4 regions of the Streptosporangium sp. NBC_01469 genome follow, and region 3 is predicted to be linked to each of the others. Evidence: riboswitches for the same ligand, from Rfam matches in the RefSeq annotation. Region 3 holds a riboswitch; each other region holds the start of a gene.
The links. A riboswitch is a leader RNA that binds a small molecule or an ion and turns the genes downstream of it on or off. The one in region 3 is predicted to bind cyclic di-AMP.
Positions count from the first base shown of each region.

Region 1 (3,777 bases), 2.4 Mb from region 3:
GCACGCCGCCCGGCTCGTCCGGCCCGCCACGGCCATCGCGCTCTCCGCGGGGACCACGACCTGGACGCTCGCCCACCACCTGGTCGACGTGCCCGAGCTGACCGTGATCACCAACTCGATCCGGGTCGCCGACGTCTTCCACCGCTCCCCCAGGGCCGATCGCACGGTCGTGCTGACCGGCGGGGTCCGCACCCCCTCCGACGCCCTGGTCGGCCCGGTCGCGGTCTCGGCGATCCGCGGCCTTCACGTCGACACCCTCTTCCTCGGCGTGCACGGGATGAGCGCCCGCGCCGGGTTCACCACCCCCAACCTGCTCGAGGCCGAGACCAACCGCGAACTGGTCGCCTCCGCGCACCGCCTGGTGGTGCCCGCCGACCACACCAAGTGGGGCACGGTCGGCATCAGCACGATCGCGGAGCTGGCCGAGGCTCACATCGTGGTCACCGACTCCGGCCTGACCGAGGAGGCCCGGGAGGAGCTCGCCGCCTCGGTGGGCGAGCTGATCATCACGGAACCCCAGCGGGAGAGCGAGATCGCCGGCCGATGAAGCGTACGATCACCCACCTGGCCGACGGCCGGGAGCTCTTCTACTTCGACCGGCGCGACGACGCCGACCGCGGAGCGGCCGACCGGCGCGATCTGCCGCCCCGGCCCGCCGCCTCCGAGCTGCGCTACGACCCGCTCACCGAGGAGTGGATCGCGGTGGCCGGGCACCGCCAGGGCCGCACCTTCCTGCCCCCGGCCCGCGAGTGCCCGCTCTGCCCCTCCACCCCCGGCAACCTCACCGAGGTGCCCTCCTCGGGCTATGACGTGGTGGTCTTCGAGAACCGGTTCCCGTCGTTCTCCGCCCAGCCGGGCGACCACCGGGAGATCGGGGGGCTGAGCGAGGTCCGCCCGGGGGTCGGCAGGTGCGAGGTGGTCTGCTTCACCTCCGAGCACGACTCCTCGTTCTCCCGGCTCTCCCCCGAGCAGGTCGAGCTGGTGATGGAGGCCTGGGTCGACCGTACGGCAGAGCTGTCGGCGACGCCCGGCGTGGAGCAGGTGTTCTGCTTCGAGAACCGGGGGGCGGAGATCGGCATCACCCTGGCCCACCCGCACGGCCAGATCTACGCGTACCCCTACGTGACCCCGCGCACCAGGCTCACCCTCGGGGTGGCCGAGCGGCACCGGGAGCGGACCGGCGGCAACCTGTTCGCCGACGTCCTGGCCGCGGAGCGGGCGGCCGGGATCCGGGTGGTGGGCTCGAACGAGCACTGGACGGCCTTCGTCCCGGCCGCGGCGCGCTGGCCCGTGGAGGTCCACCTCTACCCGCACCGCGGGGTCCCCGACCTGGTCGCGCTGGACGCCGAGGAGCGCGCGGCGTTCGGCCCCCTCTACACCGACGTGCTCCGCCGCCTCGACGGACTGTTCGGCGTGCCCATGCCGTACATCGCCGCCTGGCACCAGGCACCGGTCTCCGTCGGCCGCGATCTGTCGTACGCGCACATGGAGCTGTTCAGCATCCGCCGCGCGCCGGACAGGCTGAAATACCTCGCCGGGTCGGAGTCGGCGATGGGCGCCTTCGTGAACGACGTGTCGCCCGAGGGCACAGCACATCTCCTGCGCTCTGTTATCACGAACTGATTACCGCTTGGTCTCGTCTTGAGGTCGCATGACCTGCTGTTTACCACTACTATCCTTCCCACATCAGCTTTAAACGCTGATTTGCCTAATCTCGGGCACCTTGCCCGGGAGCCGGGGAACCACCGCACCTGGGGTGAAACCACTTCGGTGGAAGGGCTTCCTCCAGCCCGAACCCGTCAGCTAACCCGGTAGGCGGAAGGAGAGGAGAGTTCGTGGCGGCCCCGTCCCCCACGTTCCGTCGGCATGCGGCTCTGGTCCTCTGCCTGAGCTCGATCGCCGCGTTCACCATCGGTGCCCCCACGGCGGGAATCGCGGAACCCAAGCCCACCGAGGCCAAGCTCCGCGCCGACCTGGCCAAGCTCGGCAAGAAGGTCGACAAGCTGATCGAGACCTACGCGGCCAAGCGCGAGTCCCTCAAGAAGGCGCAGAAGGCCGAGAGCGTCGCCAAGCAGAACCGGGAAAAGGCCGAACAGGTCTACGTCGAGGCCAAACGGCAGGTCGACTCCATCGTCCAGCTCCGCTACCAGAGCAGCGGCGGAGGGCTGCCCGCGCTGGTGTTCTCCGGCGACATGGGCGCCGCCGCGGTGATGGAGCAGCTCACCGCCCAGCAGAGCGCGCACCTGGAGGGCTTCGCCGGCAGCCTCGAACGCAGGAAGAAGGCGGCCGAGACGGCCGCCAGGCTCACCGACGAGATCGGTGAGGAGGCCAAGGAGGTGGAGGCCCAGCGCGAGGAGGCCGAAGACGTGATCCGCGACATGAAGGACAAGCTCGACCGGCTCGCCCCCACCGGTTCCGGCCGCCGCTCCGACGGCAGCTGGGCCCCGCAGCTCCCCACCGGCGCCGACAACATCACCGACCGTACCCGGATCATGCGCGACGCCGTCATGAGGCGCTTCAGCCTCCCGTACTCGGTCGGCTGCTACCGGTCCGCCAACGACGGCGGCGAGCACCCCCTGGGCCGCGCCTGCGACTTCATGATGAGCGCCGGCGGCACGATGCCCTCGGCCGCCAACACCGCACTGGGCGACGAGATCGCCGCCTGGGCCATCAAGAACAAGGCCAAACTCGGCGTGAAGTACGTGATCTGGCGCCAGCGCATCAACCACGGCTCCGGCTGGAGCTTCATGTCCAACCGCGGCGGCGTCACGGCCAACCACTTCGACCATCCGCACATCTCGATGTACTAGTTCTCGGGTACCCGCCTCTCTCGGGGCACATCCAGGGTCTGCGGCACGCCGAAGAGCAGCCGCGCCGTGTGCGGTGGGCCGTCCAGCGTGCGCCAGGGCGGCGTCAGCTCTGGCGGGTCGACGGTTTCGATGTGGGCGGCGAGCCGCGGCGCCACGCTCTCCGGAAGCGGGATGTCACGCAGCTTGCCCCCCCTTCGGGGAGCGAAGGCGCAGCTCGGCAAGCCGGTAGGTGGAGCGGCCGAGGTCTGCGCGGCCGGCCACTGCTCGTCGTACTCTCTGACAAAGATCTTTCCGGCGTCTATGCGCTCGTCGCGAGTACTCGCGACGAGCGCATAGACGCGGGGCATATGCCACTCCCGGAGGGGATGCCTGTGGCTCCGGTAACCGGCCAGGGCAACCGGGAACACACCAACCCTGTGCCATCTCAAACCATCGCATGCAGATTGAGCTGGGAGTCTTCCAGAACGGCTGTGCGGGACACCTAACGGATCAGTAAGGCCCGGGCCGACCCGCTCCGGAGTAGTGCTCCTGCACTCGGGTGTACTGCTTCACCCAGAACGTGTCTTTCTCGTCTTTCGAAGCACCTGGCCGGAGCAGCTTGAGTTCTGTCGCCAGGGCGTAGAAGCCGCCACCCGGGTCGGTCCCGCCCTTATGTGTAACGAGCGCCGAGATCATCAGCTTGGTTTCCGGATAGCTCCTCTCCACGATCAGCCCCAGGAGGTATCCGATACCGGCTCGCTCATCGGCCCGCCCGAAATCGAAGCCGGGAAGGCCGGTTCTCTGCATCAAAGCGTTGTTCAGGTCCTCGTACGACGTCCCGCTTGGACTTTGAGCACGCTCGACGAGAAACTCCAGCCCAGCTTCCGTAAGCTGATCCCATGTCTCTTCGTCACGACTGTACTTGTACATTGAATCGCCTCCATCCGGGGATGGTAGCAATGAATCCGGAAGATCGGACGGCACATGG
Region 1 covers NZ_CP109465.1:9,659,584-9,663,360, forward strand. Annotated here, with positions in the region: gene OG587_RS42090 (DeoR/GlpR family DNA-binding transcription regulator) at 1-547, shown strand, start outside; gene galT (galactose-1-phosphate uridylyltransferase) at 544-1,623, shown strand; cyclic di-AMP (ydaO/yuaA leader) riboswitch at 1,696-1,832, shown strand; gene OG587_RS42100 (coiled-coil domain-containing protein) at 1,836-2,810, shown strand; gene OG587_RS42105 (hypothetical protein) at 2,807-3,157, opposite strand; gene OG587_RS42110 (hypothetical protein) at 3,300-3,719, opposite strand.
Region 1: another riboswitch for cyclic di-AMP. It lies ahead of OG587_RS42100 (coiled-coil domain-containing protein); the one in region 3 lies ahead of OG587_RS05685 (NlpC/P60 family protein).

Region 2 (3,777 bases), 2.1 Mb from region 3:
CGCCGGGGATCGCGTCGGCCGTGGCGATTCCGGCGGGCAGCGGGACGAGCGGGTCGTCCTCCCCGTGCAGCACGAGAGCCGGAATCGCGAGCTCCTTGAGCCGGGGCGCACGGTCACCGGAGGCCATGATCGCGGCCACCTGCCTGGCCGTGCCCGCCGGGTCGTACGACCGGTCGTAGCCCAGCCCGGCGATCTCGGCGTTCCACTCCCGGTCGAACGGGTAGCCGGGCGAGCCGACGACGGCGCAGTTGTCGAGGGCCCGCCGGATCGCGCTCTCGCGGTCGGGCGTGAAGGCCGGCATGAGCACGTCCGGGTCGGTCAGCAGGGCGGCCTGCGGGCTCGGCGTGGACATGATCGAGGTGAGACTGCGCATCCGGTGCGGGTGGCGGATCGCGAGTGACTGCGCGATCATCCCGCCCATCGAGAGGCCGACCACGTGGGCCGTGTCCCAGCCGAGCGCGTCGAGCAGCCCGGCGGCGTCGTCGGCCATGTCGTCCAGCAGGTAGGGGACCTCCCCGCTCCCGTCCAGGGCGGGCGTCCCCGCCTCGGCGAGGTGGGTGCTCTCGCCGCTGTCGCGGTTGTCGAAGCGCACCGCGTGGTAGCCGCGGTCCGCGAGCAGCTCGCAGAACCTGTCGTCCCACTGGATCATCTGGCAGCCGAGGCCCGTGATCAGCAGGAGGGGGCGAGCCTCCGGAGAGCCGAAGGTCTCGTAGGCGATCTCGATGCCGTTCGCCGGGGCTCGCAGAGTCATGGCACTCCTACCGTCCGTACTGGTTGTGCGGGACAGAATGCCATTCGGGGGGAAACGCGACACCGGCGGGGTGGTCCCCACCGGTGTCCCAGGATCGCCCCCGCGCGAGCGGGCCGCGGCCCCCCGTCAGGCCCCGCCCCGGCCTTCGCGAGCGCGCGTGAGCGGATCGGTCGTTTCTCGGACGGCCCCCGCGCGAGCCGGTCCTTCCGGATCGGCCCGCTCGCGTGAACGGGGTCGGCATCCGCCCGCTCGCGTGAACGGGGTCGGCATCGGCCCGGTTCTCGCGCGAGCGGGGTCAGTTCTTCCCGACGCCGGGCCCGGCGGCCGTGCCGGTCGGGACGTGCGCGGAGACGGGCTCGACCATGACCTTGGGCTTGCCGATCCACGGCCGCGCCTCGGCGCTCACCAGCTGGGTCTTCAGGCCTATCCCCAGTTGCCTCGCCATGGCGAAGACGGTCGCCGGCGGCCTGGCCGGGCTGGTGTCCTTGCGGCCCCAGGCACCGGTGGAGAACGCCACGGGGTGGTTCTTGATCCCCGTGCCGTCGCCCCACTTGGTGACCACGTACTGGATGTCGATGTGGCCCATGCCACCGTTGCCGTCCACGCCGAGCGTGCCGGCGTTGAACGTGCCGCCGGTCAGGTCGGCGAAGGTCTTGGCGTCGATGTCGACCATGATGCCCTGGTTCGAGGGGTTACCCGGGCCGCGGTCGCCGACGAAGAACCTGGCCTTCTTGCCCTTGTAGAGGATGTAGCCCTCGGTGAGCAGGGGCCAGCTCGGGCTGGCGATCATGCCCTTCTGCATCGGCCTGCCACTGGCGGGCAGTCCGGTGTCACCGGCCCGGCCGGAGGAGTCGTCCCAGAAGTAGGAGGCCGTGGTCGCACCCTGGAGGAGGACGGCCTCGGCACCGGCCGGCGCACCGACCGCGGGGTCGGCGGCGAGGCGGGTGGGGGCCGCCAAGGCGTGGGCCGGAAGCGCCGAGGCGACGCCGACGGAGGCGAGGACGCTCGCACCGACGAGGGTGGCGGCGGCGAAGCCGCGCTTGAGGGGGGCGTTGTTACGCGGGAGGTACTTGCTCAGGCTTTTCTTGTGCAGACCAAAGAAGGGGTGCATGGAGAAGTGGCTCTTTCGCGAGGGAACGGGGCGGCCAGGTGCGAACACCGAAGGGGTGCACCGGCGGGGACGCGCTCGTCGGAAAAGGGGGCGTAGCCGGATCAACCAATCGCTACGCGGAGCACGGTCCTGAAGATGCCGCGATCAGACGCGGCGGCGAGGTCGGGGGGACGGGGGTGGGGGTGAAAGTTCAGGTGGTCGGCGCGGACAGGGGGTGCACCGACGTGGTGACGCGGTGATCCATGAGGGGATCTCCTCTCCATCTCGTCTACCGGGTTAGCTGACGGGTTCGGGCGGTGGAGTTGCCCTACCGCTGCGCGCTCGCGGCGGATTCACCCCGGAAAACTGGTTCCCCGGCTCCGGAGCCCAGTGGGCCCTCGGGATTCGACGTCGGCCGGCCGCTCCCTCTTGTGAAGGGCAGGTCGCCAACCGATAACAGTGGACACTACCTCCCAAAACGGACAAAGCAAAGCAAACGCCATGAAAACCCCAGAAGATCTACCTGCAAGCTTCAAGAAAGCCTCATCGATCACCCCGCCAGGCCAACACCCGCCCTACCAGCACGAATGTCGCCCCGATCGTGGAATCCACCCCGGGGCACCCATGCCCGGAGACCCACGCGAGGGAGTCCGCACCCCGCGGGTCAACCCGGGCCGGTCAGTCCCACCAGAACGACCAGGCGTTCCTGCCCTTGATCTGCTCGGCGTAGTCGATGAGGCTCCCCGCCCCCTGGATGATGCTGTCGGGGCAGAACGTCCAGTGCTCGGCGGCGACGTGCAAGGCGTGCTCGGAGGTCGTCGGGGGCGCGGCGACGCTGAGGTCGAGGGTGTTGAAGCCCATGCCGACCACCCGCACCCCGAACCTGTCCTCCCAGCTCCGCACGACGGCCGCGAGCGGGACCATCCACTCGTTGTGGTTCAGGGCGCCCTGCCAGCCCATGACGGCGAGCGCGTCGGCCCCGCGCTCGACCGCGACGAGCCCGAGCGGGGTCCTGCGCTCGGCCACCAGCCCGGCGTACCAGTCGGCGACCACGCCGGGATCGGCGGCGAGCCTTCCCGACGGGGCCGGGCCGGGACACTCGGGCCCGAAGGGGTCGAGCAGTTCGAGCTGGTCGAGATTGGCCTTGGCGATCCAGTCGGACCACACCTCGGCCATGAACGCGGCGGCGTGGTAGTTGTCGATCTGGCTCGCGGTGTCCGGGGCGATCTGGCCGGCCGACCAGGGCTGGACGGAGTCCTCCAGCAGGACCGGCCACAGGCCCGACTGCCCGTGCTGGGCCCTCAACCGGGCCCAGTACTCGCCGGAGACCGCCACCTCGCTGAGCCAGAACGCCGGACGGCGACGGACCGCGAGCTGAGCGTAACCGGGGTCGGGCCAGACCACGTCCCCCGGTGGCAGCTCCACCGAGAGCCTCCGGCCCTCACCTCCGCCGGCCCCCTCGCTCCCGTCGGCTCCATCGGCTCCGTCGGCGAACAGCTGACCCAGAACTGGCGGAAGTTGCCCACGCTCGCAATCGCTCATCTCTACCGATCCGATCCTGACCACGGACCAATTTTGGCCTGTCAACCATCCCGAGGGACAGTTCTGCCCTGGTCCAGGCAAAAATTATCGGTACAGGGAGGAACGGAGCCGGGCGGGTGTCAGTCCTTCACCGCCCCGCCCAGGCCGGCGACCAGCCTGCGCTGGACGGCCACGAAGAAGATCAGCACGGGAACGGTCATCAGCGTCGAGGCCGCCATGATGCCGCCCCAGTCGTTCTCGTCGGGCTTGAAGAAGACCAGCAGGGCCGCGGGCAGCGTCTGGTTGTCCCTGGCCGAGATGATGAAGGTCCTGGCGAAGATGAAGTCGTTCCAGGCGGTGATGAACGAGAAGACGCTCGTGGCGACCAGTCCCGACGCGACGAGGGGGAAGATGA
Region 2 covers NZ_CP109465.1:9,923,521-9,927,297, forward strand. Annotated here, with positions in the region: gene OG587_RS43320 (alpha/beta fold hydrolase) at 1-751, opposite strand, end outside; gene OG587_RS43325 (hypothetical protein) at 1,047-1,862, opposite strand; cyclic di-AMP (ydaO/yuaA leader) riboswitch at 2,113-2,259, opposite strand; gene OG587_RS43330 (DUF4253 domain-containing protein) at 2,520-3,266, opposite strand; gene OG587_RS43335 (carbohydrate ABC transporter permease) at 3,503-3,777, opposite strand, start outside.
Region 2: another riboswitch for cyclic di-AMP. It lies ahead of OG587_RS43325 (hypothetical protein); the one in region 3 lies ahead of OG587_RS05685 (NlpC/P60 family protein).

Region 3 (3,777 bases):
GGCTGCTGGCCGTAACCGGGCTGGCCGTACTGCTGCTGCCCGTAGTCGGGCTGCTGGCCATAACCCGGCTGCTGCCCGTAGTCGGGCTGGGACTGCTGACCGTAGCCGGGCTGCTGCTGGCCGTAACCCGGCTGCTGGCCGTACCCGGGCTGGGGCTGCTGGCCGTAACCGGGCTGCTCCTGGGACGCCTGCTGACCGTAACCGGGCTGCTGCCCGTACGCCCCCGTCCCGCCCTGCTGCCCGTACGCGCCGGTCCCGCCCTGCTGGCCGTACCCGGGCTGGGACTGCTGACCGTAACCGGGCTGCTCCTGGGACGCCTGCTGACCGTAGCCGGGCTGCTGCCCGTACGCGCCGGTCCCGCCCTGCTGCCCGTAGCCCTGCTGCTGGCCGTACTGCTGCTGCCCGTAGTCGGGCTGCTGGCCATACCCGGGCTGCTGACCGTAACCGGGCTGCTGGCCGTAGCCCTGTTGCCCGTAGCCCTGCTGGCCGTAACCGGGCTGACTCTGTCCTGGGCCGGTGTTCGGCTGTGAGGCCTCCGACCGATATCCCACAACTGTCACGTCGGGGTCGAGTTCGCCAGCGGCTCGACCCGCGTTGTGCTGTCCGTAATCCGGATACCCCGACGGTGTGCGATCGCGGTCGGGATCATCCTGTGGATACGGCGGCTGTCCGGTGCTCACCGCGTCACCTCACTTAGACTGCGCATGTGGCAAATGTCAGACGCACATGCTTGCTGCTGCACAAGGTATCGACATAGGTATCGACAGTCACCTTTCCGATCAGTCAGCTCTAAAGTCATCAGAGTCGGGCTCGCGTGTCAGGTGCAGCAGCATCCGGGTGTTTCCCAAGGTGTTGGGCTTGACGTGCTCCAGATCCAGGAACTCCGCCACACCCTCGTCGTAGGAGGCGAGAAGTTCGGCGTAGACCTCGGGGGCGACGGGCGTGCCCTGGATCTCCCGGAAACCGTGCCTGGTGAAGAAGTCGACCTCGAAGGTCAGGCAGAAAACCCGGCGCAGGCCGAGTTCGACGGCCGTGCGAATGAGCGCGGAGACGATCCGGTGGCCGATTCCCATCCCCCTGCGGCCCGGATCGACGGCGACGGTGCGGATCTCGGCCAGATCCTCCCAGAGGACGTGGAGTGCCCCGCAGCCGACGACCTCCCCCTCCGCGTCGGTGGCGACCCAGAACTCCTGGACGTCCTCGTACAGGGTGACGGTGGCCTTCTCCAGCAGGCGCGGGCCGGCGCCGCCGTAGGTGTCGACGAGCCGCCTGACGGCGCGGACGTCCGGGGTGCGGGCACGGCGGACCGTGATCTCGGGGCCCGCGCCGGACGCGGGCGAGTCCGGCTCCGCCCCCTCGGATCCGGCGCGCCACTCCCCGCCGCCGGGAGCGCGAACGACCGGTGCGGGAGAATGCTCAGCAAGCTGCTCCATGACCATTCAGCGTACGTCCTCACCGGTCTTCAATTACGGCTCGCCCTTAACTCGCAGCCCACAGCCCTCACGTGACCCTTGGTAATCGTTTTACCACACTGAGCGCACGACTCCTCTCGTGTGCCACAACTCACCTTTGGCACGGTCCCGGACCTGGGAAGACCTCCGCCGCACCCGTCACCCACGAGGCAAAGGCAGCGTAATGGCCATGTTGATCATATTGCCATGTGATCTTTCCGTGACATTTCAGTTGCGAAACCTCTACTGAATTCGCAGTTCTGGTTGAGCAGGAACCACGGGTGCACTAATCTCCGTGCTCGATGTCAGAGACGTAAAAAGCCTGACCCGCCGAATCCCCCACCAGCGGGGAACCGGGGACCCACCACGTCCTCCGGGGTGAATCCGAGTGCCACCGGCGCACCCGGTAGGGCTGCCTCCGGCCCGAACCCGTCAGCTAACCCGGTAGGCGGCCGAGGAGAGGAGCCTGTTGGTGAAGCGCACGCGCGACCGCGGAGGAAAGCACACGGGCGACGACGCCCGCCGTCGAGAACGCGCGCCGCGAGGGCTGCGCCGCCGCATGGCGGTCATCGGCCTGGCATTCGCCACCCTGACCCTCGGCACACCGCTGGTGGCGGCCACCGCCGATCCCGAGCCCAGCCTCCAGCAGCTGGCCAAGCAGGCCGAGAAGCTGCACGAGGAGATCGGCACCCTCGCCGAGCGGTACAACGGCGAGCGGGTCAAGCTCAAGCAGGCCCAGCGGGCCGCGGAGAGCGCCAAGAAGACCCTGGCGTCGAGCGAGTCCGAGCTGGCCATCCGCCGCACCAAGGCCACCCTTCTGGCGCAGAGCACCTACATGTCGGGCGGCCTCAACTCCGGGCTCGCCTTCACGCAGGCTACGGATCCCGACACCTTCCTCGACCAGGCCACCACCAACTACGCGCTCCAGCAGCAGCAGAGCGAGGAGGTCGCCCAGGTGGCCCGATCGATCGAGGCCGCCGAGCGGGCGCAGGCCAGCGCCAAGGCGAGGACCTCGGAGGTCAAGAAGCTCCTGGCGGAGCTCGACGGCAACCGGACCAAGATCGAACGGCTGGTCGCGCGGGTCGAGAGCAATCTGTTCAGCGAGGTGCGCAGCAGGGCCGTCAGCAACAGGGGCGCCAGGGTGAAGACCAACGTGCCCATCGTGGGCAGCGGCAAGGCCGCGGAGGCCACCCGCTGGGCGCTCACCCAGCAGCTCAAGCCGTACGTCTGGGGCGCCGAGGGTCCCAACTCCTTCGACTGCTCCGGGCTGGTCATGTGGGCCTACCAGAAGGTCGGCATCAGCCTGCCGCACTACACCGGCAACCAGTGGACCGCGGGCACCCACGTCACCAGGAACGAGCTGCGCCCCGGCGACCTGGTCTTCTTCTACAGCGACCTGCACCACGTCGGGATCTACATCGGCGCGGGCCTGATGGTCCACGCGCCCCAGACGGGTGACGTCGTCCACATCGCCACGATCGACAACCGGCCCTTCGCCGGAGGCGTCCGCATCGCCGACTGAACGTGCCCGGCCCGCACGCGTGTCCGGCCCGACCTGCCGGACACGCGGCGGTGCTAGATCAGGCGGCGGCGGGCGGCCCAGGCCACGGCCTCGATCGCCGTGGCGACACCGATGCGGTCGCAGATGCCTCTCAGCCTGCGCCTGACGGTCCGCCCGCTGATGTCGAGGCGACGACCCACCCGATCCACCGTGACACCCTTGGCGAGCTCAGCCAGCAGCACGAGGTCGTCGTCGCTGAGACCGATATCGCTCATGCCCAGGGGGCTGTCGCCATGGCGTGAATCCACTTCTGGATATGCCATCAAGAGTCACTCCCCCCACTCTGGAAACCGGGTGCGAGACGCCGGAAATGAATACCGTCCGCCAGGAACGGTAAACGCCTTGTTCAAAGGTCGTCAAGTTCCACTCTTCATAGCGTGCGTCCAGTATTGACATAGTAGGCGCTACATGAAGTACTCATGATATGTCAGTGCCTTTGCGGCTATGTCATGACCGAGCCTGGGCACGAGGCGGCAAGCACCCCCTGGCTGCGGCGATCGAAGTCCTGGCAGAACAAGGTTTCGCCGAAACCGCCGCTCCGCCGGGCGCGCCGGGGCCGGCCCTCCGGGGATCCGGCCCGCCCGCATTTCTCGGGAAAAACGGATCTCTTCCCGATACTCTTCGACGACCATGGTCACTCACCACCTTGACAGCACCCCACGAAAAACACGGAAATATGAGGGTCAAGGGAGCAGTTTTGCGGCATTCGCGAGGTATCACACGGCGACGATGGGGTGCCGGGCGATATTGGACGTGCTGGAAATG
Region 3 covers NZ_CP109465.1:1,255,914-1,259,690, forward strand. Annotated here, with positions in the region: gene OG587_RS05675 (RDD family protein) at 1-560, opposite strand, end outside; gene OG587_RS05680 (amino-acid N-acetyltransferase) at 780-1,433, opposite strand; cyclic di-AMP (ydaO/yuaA leader) riboswitch at 1,770-1,918, shown strand; gene OG587_RS05685 (NlpC/P60 family protein) at 1,924-2,973, shown strand; gene OG587_RS05690 (LuxR C-terminal-related transcriptional regulator) at 3,027-3,227, opposite strand.

Region 4 (3,777 bases), 3.4 Mb from region 3:
GGGGCCGGGAGGCGGCCGGGCAGGACGCCCGAGCGCACCTCGGCGGCCAGCTCGGCGGCGGCCGTGCGCACCGCGATCCCGGCGTCGCGGTAGCCCGCGTAGTCGGCGAAGCCCTCCGACAGCCACATCGGCACCCGCCCGCCGCGGGTCGCGCCGGTGGCCACGTGGGCGAGCTCGTGGGTGATCACCACGTCTTTGCCGGTCGCGGTGAGCCTGGCGTATCCCGACGGCAGGACGATCACCCGGTCCGCGGTCGCCATCGCGGCCAGCCCGTGGGTGCTCCCGGCCCCGGCGAGCGCCGCGGCCTCGGCGTCGGTGGCGGGGAAGAGAATCACCGCGAAGACCGGCCCCCAGATCTCCGCGATCGTCGCGCGGGCCCGGTCGGCCCTGGCCGCCAGATCCCGCAGGACGGCGGCCGGGACGCCGTGGCCGATCACGAGGGAGTGCTCACCCCGGACGGTGACGGCGGCGCCCGGCCACAGGTCTCGGAGGTCGCGCGGGCTCGGGGTGGCGTCCGGGAGGGTCCCGGCGTCGTACGGGGAAAGGTGGCGGGGGACGCGCGGGAGCGGGGCGGCTCCGGCCAGGAGGGGTCCCGTCCCGGCGAACGGACCGGCGCTCATCAGCGCCAGCATCCCGGCGAGCACGGCGCGGCGCCCTTTCGGGACGGACATACGAGCCGATGGTACTCGACCGGCATGGAGCGGCCCCGGCCCTCCGCGGGGAGGGCCGGGGCCGCTTTTCCGTGCTCGGGCACGTGCCTTCGGGCGCGTGCCCGGACGCGGGCTCGGGCTCCTGTACTCGGACGCCGTACTTCGGACGCCGTGCTCAGGCGCGGGTCTCGGGTTCCGCGCTCGGCGCGCGGGCCCCGGGCTCCGTGCCCGGACGCGGGTTCAGGCTCCGGGTCGCACCGCTCCGGCGAAGGAGGACCTGTAGTAGCCCGCCAGCCTCACGATGCGAACCGTCTTGCCGCTGCTCGGCGAGTGGACCATCCTGCCCTTGCCGACGTACATGCCGACGTGGCCCTTCCCGCTGAAGAACAGCAGGTCACCGGGGTGCAACTTGCTCCACGAGACCTTCTTCCTGATCGACCTGTACTGGCTGTGCGTGACCCTGGGGAGGGACACGCCCGCCTTGCGCCAGGCGTATCGGACGAGCCCCGAGCAGTCGAACGCTCCGGGACCGGAGGCTCCCCACCGGTACGGATCGCCGATCTGCTTCTTCGCCGCCGAGACCGCCTTGCCGGCCCGGACCTTCTGCAGTGCCGCCCTACTCAGCTTGGTCTTGCCCTTGCCCTTGGCCTTCGCCGTGGTCGTGGCCCGAGTGGCGGTCTTCGTGGTGCTTTCGGCCTTCTCCGAAACGCCGGCCGCGCTGTTGACCAGGATCTCGGAGGGACCGTCCGCCGTCGCCTGCGCCGCCGTGGACCCGAGGGTGACCGCTCCGGCTGAGGCGGTCAACGTGAGGGCGATACCGCCGATGGAAAGGCGGAAAAGGCGCGACAGACGGGGGTTGTGCGGGGTGGTAGACAGGATTTCTCCTTGGGACTTCCACTGATGCCTACCGGGTTAGCTGACGGATTCGGGCTTGGAAGATGCCCTACGGCACAAATATGCCGATTCACCCCTGGCCACGCTGTGCTGGGCCTTTTGGGTCCCCGGTTCCATGCCTCCTGGCTGCATGGATTCGGCGGGCCGCCGTGATGAGCCCTGCCCCCGGGTGGGGGCACGGCGGCCGGTTGGATTTCTATAGGGACACCGGCCCGAAGACCGACATTCGCCGCGACGGCGTGGCTTGCACGTCGCGACGCCAGAAGTTACCCCGATCTCCAACTTTCGGCAAAGCATTCTCAAAATCAGGAGGTCGAACGAGCCTCTTGATCTTCCTGTTACCCCTGCTTAATGACTATTTATGCTATTGAGATATGACTCTCGTCACATCCTTCGCATCACACCCTGATAAATCACAATTCTGTAATATTCATCACACTTACCATGATCCAGGTTTGATCCCGGCGGATGGACCGTTCCCGGGCGATCGGCCGGACGACTTCGGCGCCCGGCGCACGCGCGGGCGCCGTGGATCACCCCCCGGAGACCCGCCTCGACGATCTTTAATCCGGCGGCGGGGGTGGACCCGCAACGGAACCGTTTCGTACGTTAAGCCGGTCCGGTCAGGTCAGAGGGGGCGCTGAACGGGGTCGGCAGGGAGTCGTCAACGTACGTTCCGGTTCTGGCGCAGACCGCTTTCGATCTTGATTGTGCGGAGGATCGCCCTGGTGGAGTGATGTTCGGTGATGGTGATCTACGTGTCCGGAAGTCCTCAGTAACGGACAAGATCGGATTATGGGTTATCAACACGAGTTCGTGAGCGCTATGTAATGGCCTGATCGCTTACCGCTGCAAAGAGACCAACCACAGTGCGTCGACCGTTACATACCTCACAACCCGCGAAGTGCCGATGCCAATCGGTAACTCGGCACTTCATTCTCATGATCCTGCCGGCCGTTGTTGGGGGTGACTGTCTGGATGGTCACGCAGATCTCGGTAGCCGAACTGGGCGCCCTGCTCGGTCGGTGCCGGTTGTCACTGAACGGGGCCGGGCTGATCGGCATCGTGATCAACCAGGACAGTGATCACTTTCTTGCCTCGAGCGTGGCCGGTCTCAGCTGCTTGGTGGGCGTGTCCGATGTCCTGCAGTTGGTAGATCTCCTCCACGATCGGGCGCAGCCTGCCCTGGTCGACGTAGTCGGCGAGTGCCGCCAGGTCCGTTCGGCGGGAGCGGGCCATCATCAGGCGCACGCGTGGCCCTGGCAGGACGGCCGAGCGCAACGCGAAGGCCATCGCATCGGCGGAGGTGGTCATCATCCTGCCGCGCGGGCGAAGCAGGCGCCGGTAGGCGTCGAGCGAGGTGCCATGGCAGTCGAGGATCACGTCGAAGTCGCCACTCAGACGGTCTGGGGCGGCGTAGTCGAGGGTATGGCCGGCGCCGAGGTCGCGGCAGAAGGCGTGGTTGGCCGGGCTGGCCACGGCGGTGACCTTGGCGCCCATGGCCTGGCCCAGTTGGATCGCGGCGCTGCCCACCCCGCCGCTGGCGCCGACCACCAACAGGTCTTCACCTGGCTTGAGCCGTACCACATCGCGTAGCGCACGCAACGCGGTCACGCCGACGCTGGGCAGGGCGGCTGCCCTCACCAGGCCAACTGTGGTCGGCGCCGCGCTGACGGCGGACGGCTTGGCAGTGAGGTATTCGGCCGCGGCTCCCGCGCGGCCCGCCACGTCGCCGAGGAATCCCCACACCCGCTGCCCGACGGCCAGGTCACTCACTCCTGCGCCGAGCGCGGTCACTTCGCCGGCGAAGTCCAGCCCGGTCCGTTTGGGGAAACGCCGCCCGGACATGATCTTCATGCCGCCGGAGCGGATCTTCACGTCGATCGGGTTGATGCTGGAGCCGTGCACGCGGATGAGCACCTCTCCGGCCCGGGGCTCAGGCGCGGGAACGGTGCGTACGGCCAGCTCCTCCGCGCTGCCGTACCGGTCGTATTCGACAGTGCGCATCATCGAAGATCCATTCATCGAAGGATTCATCGAAGGTCCATGGAGACGACGAGCTTGCCGCGGGTGTGTGCGGTGGCGAGGTCGCGGTAGGCCTGCACGGCGTCCTCGAGCCGGTAGCGTCTGCTGATCGGGTCGGGCAGTGTGCCTGCGACCGCGAGGGCCGCGATCGTGGAGAAGGTGTCGGGCCGGGCTGCGGTCGTGCCCATCACCACGGTTACCGTGAGGT
Region 4 covers NZ_CP109465.1:4,696,973-4,700,749, reverse strand. Annotated here, with positions in the region: gene OG587_RS20975 (hypothetical protein) at 1-671, opposite strand, end outside; gene OG587_RS20970 (C40 family peptidase) at 891-1,454, opposite strand; cyclic di-AMP (ydaO/yuaA leader) riboswitch at 1,537-1,696, opposite strand; gene OG587_RS20965 (NAD(P)-dependent alcohol dehydrogenase) at 2,580-3,554, opposite strand; gene OG587_RS20960 (NADP-dependent oxidoreductase) at 3,578-3,777, opposite strand, start outside.
Region 4: another riboswitch for cyclic di-AMP. It lies ahead of OG587_RS20970 (C40 family peptidase); the one in region 3 lies ahead of OG587_RS05685 (NlpC/P60 family protein).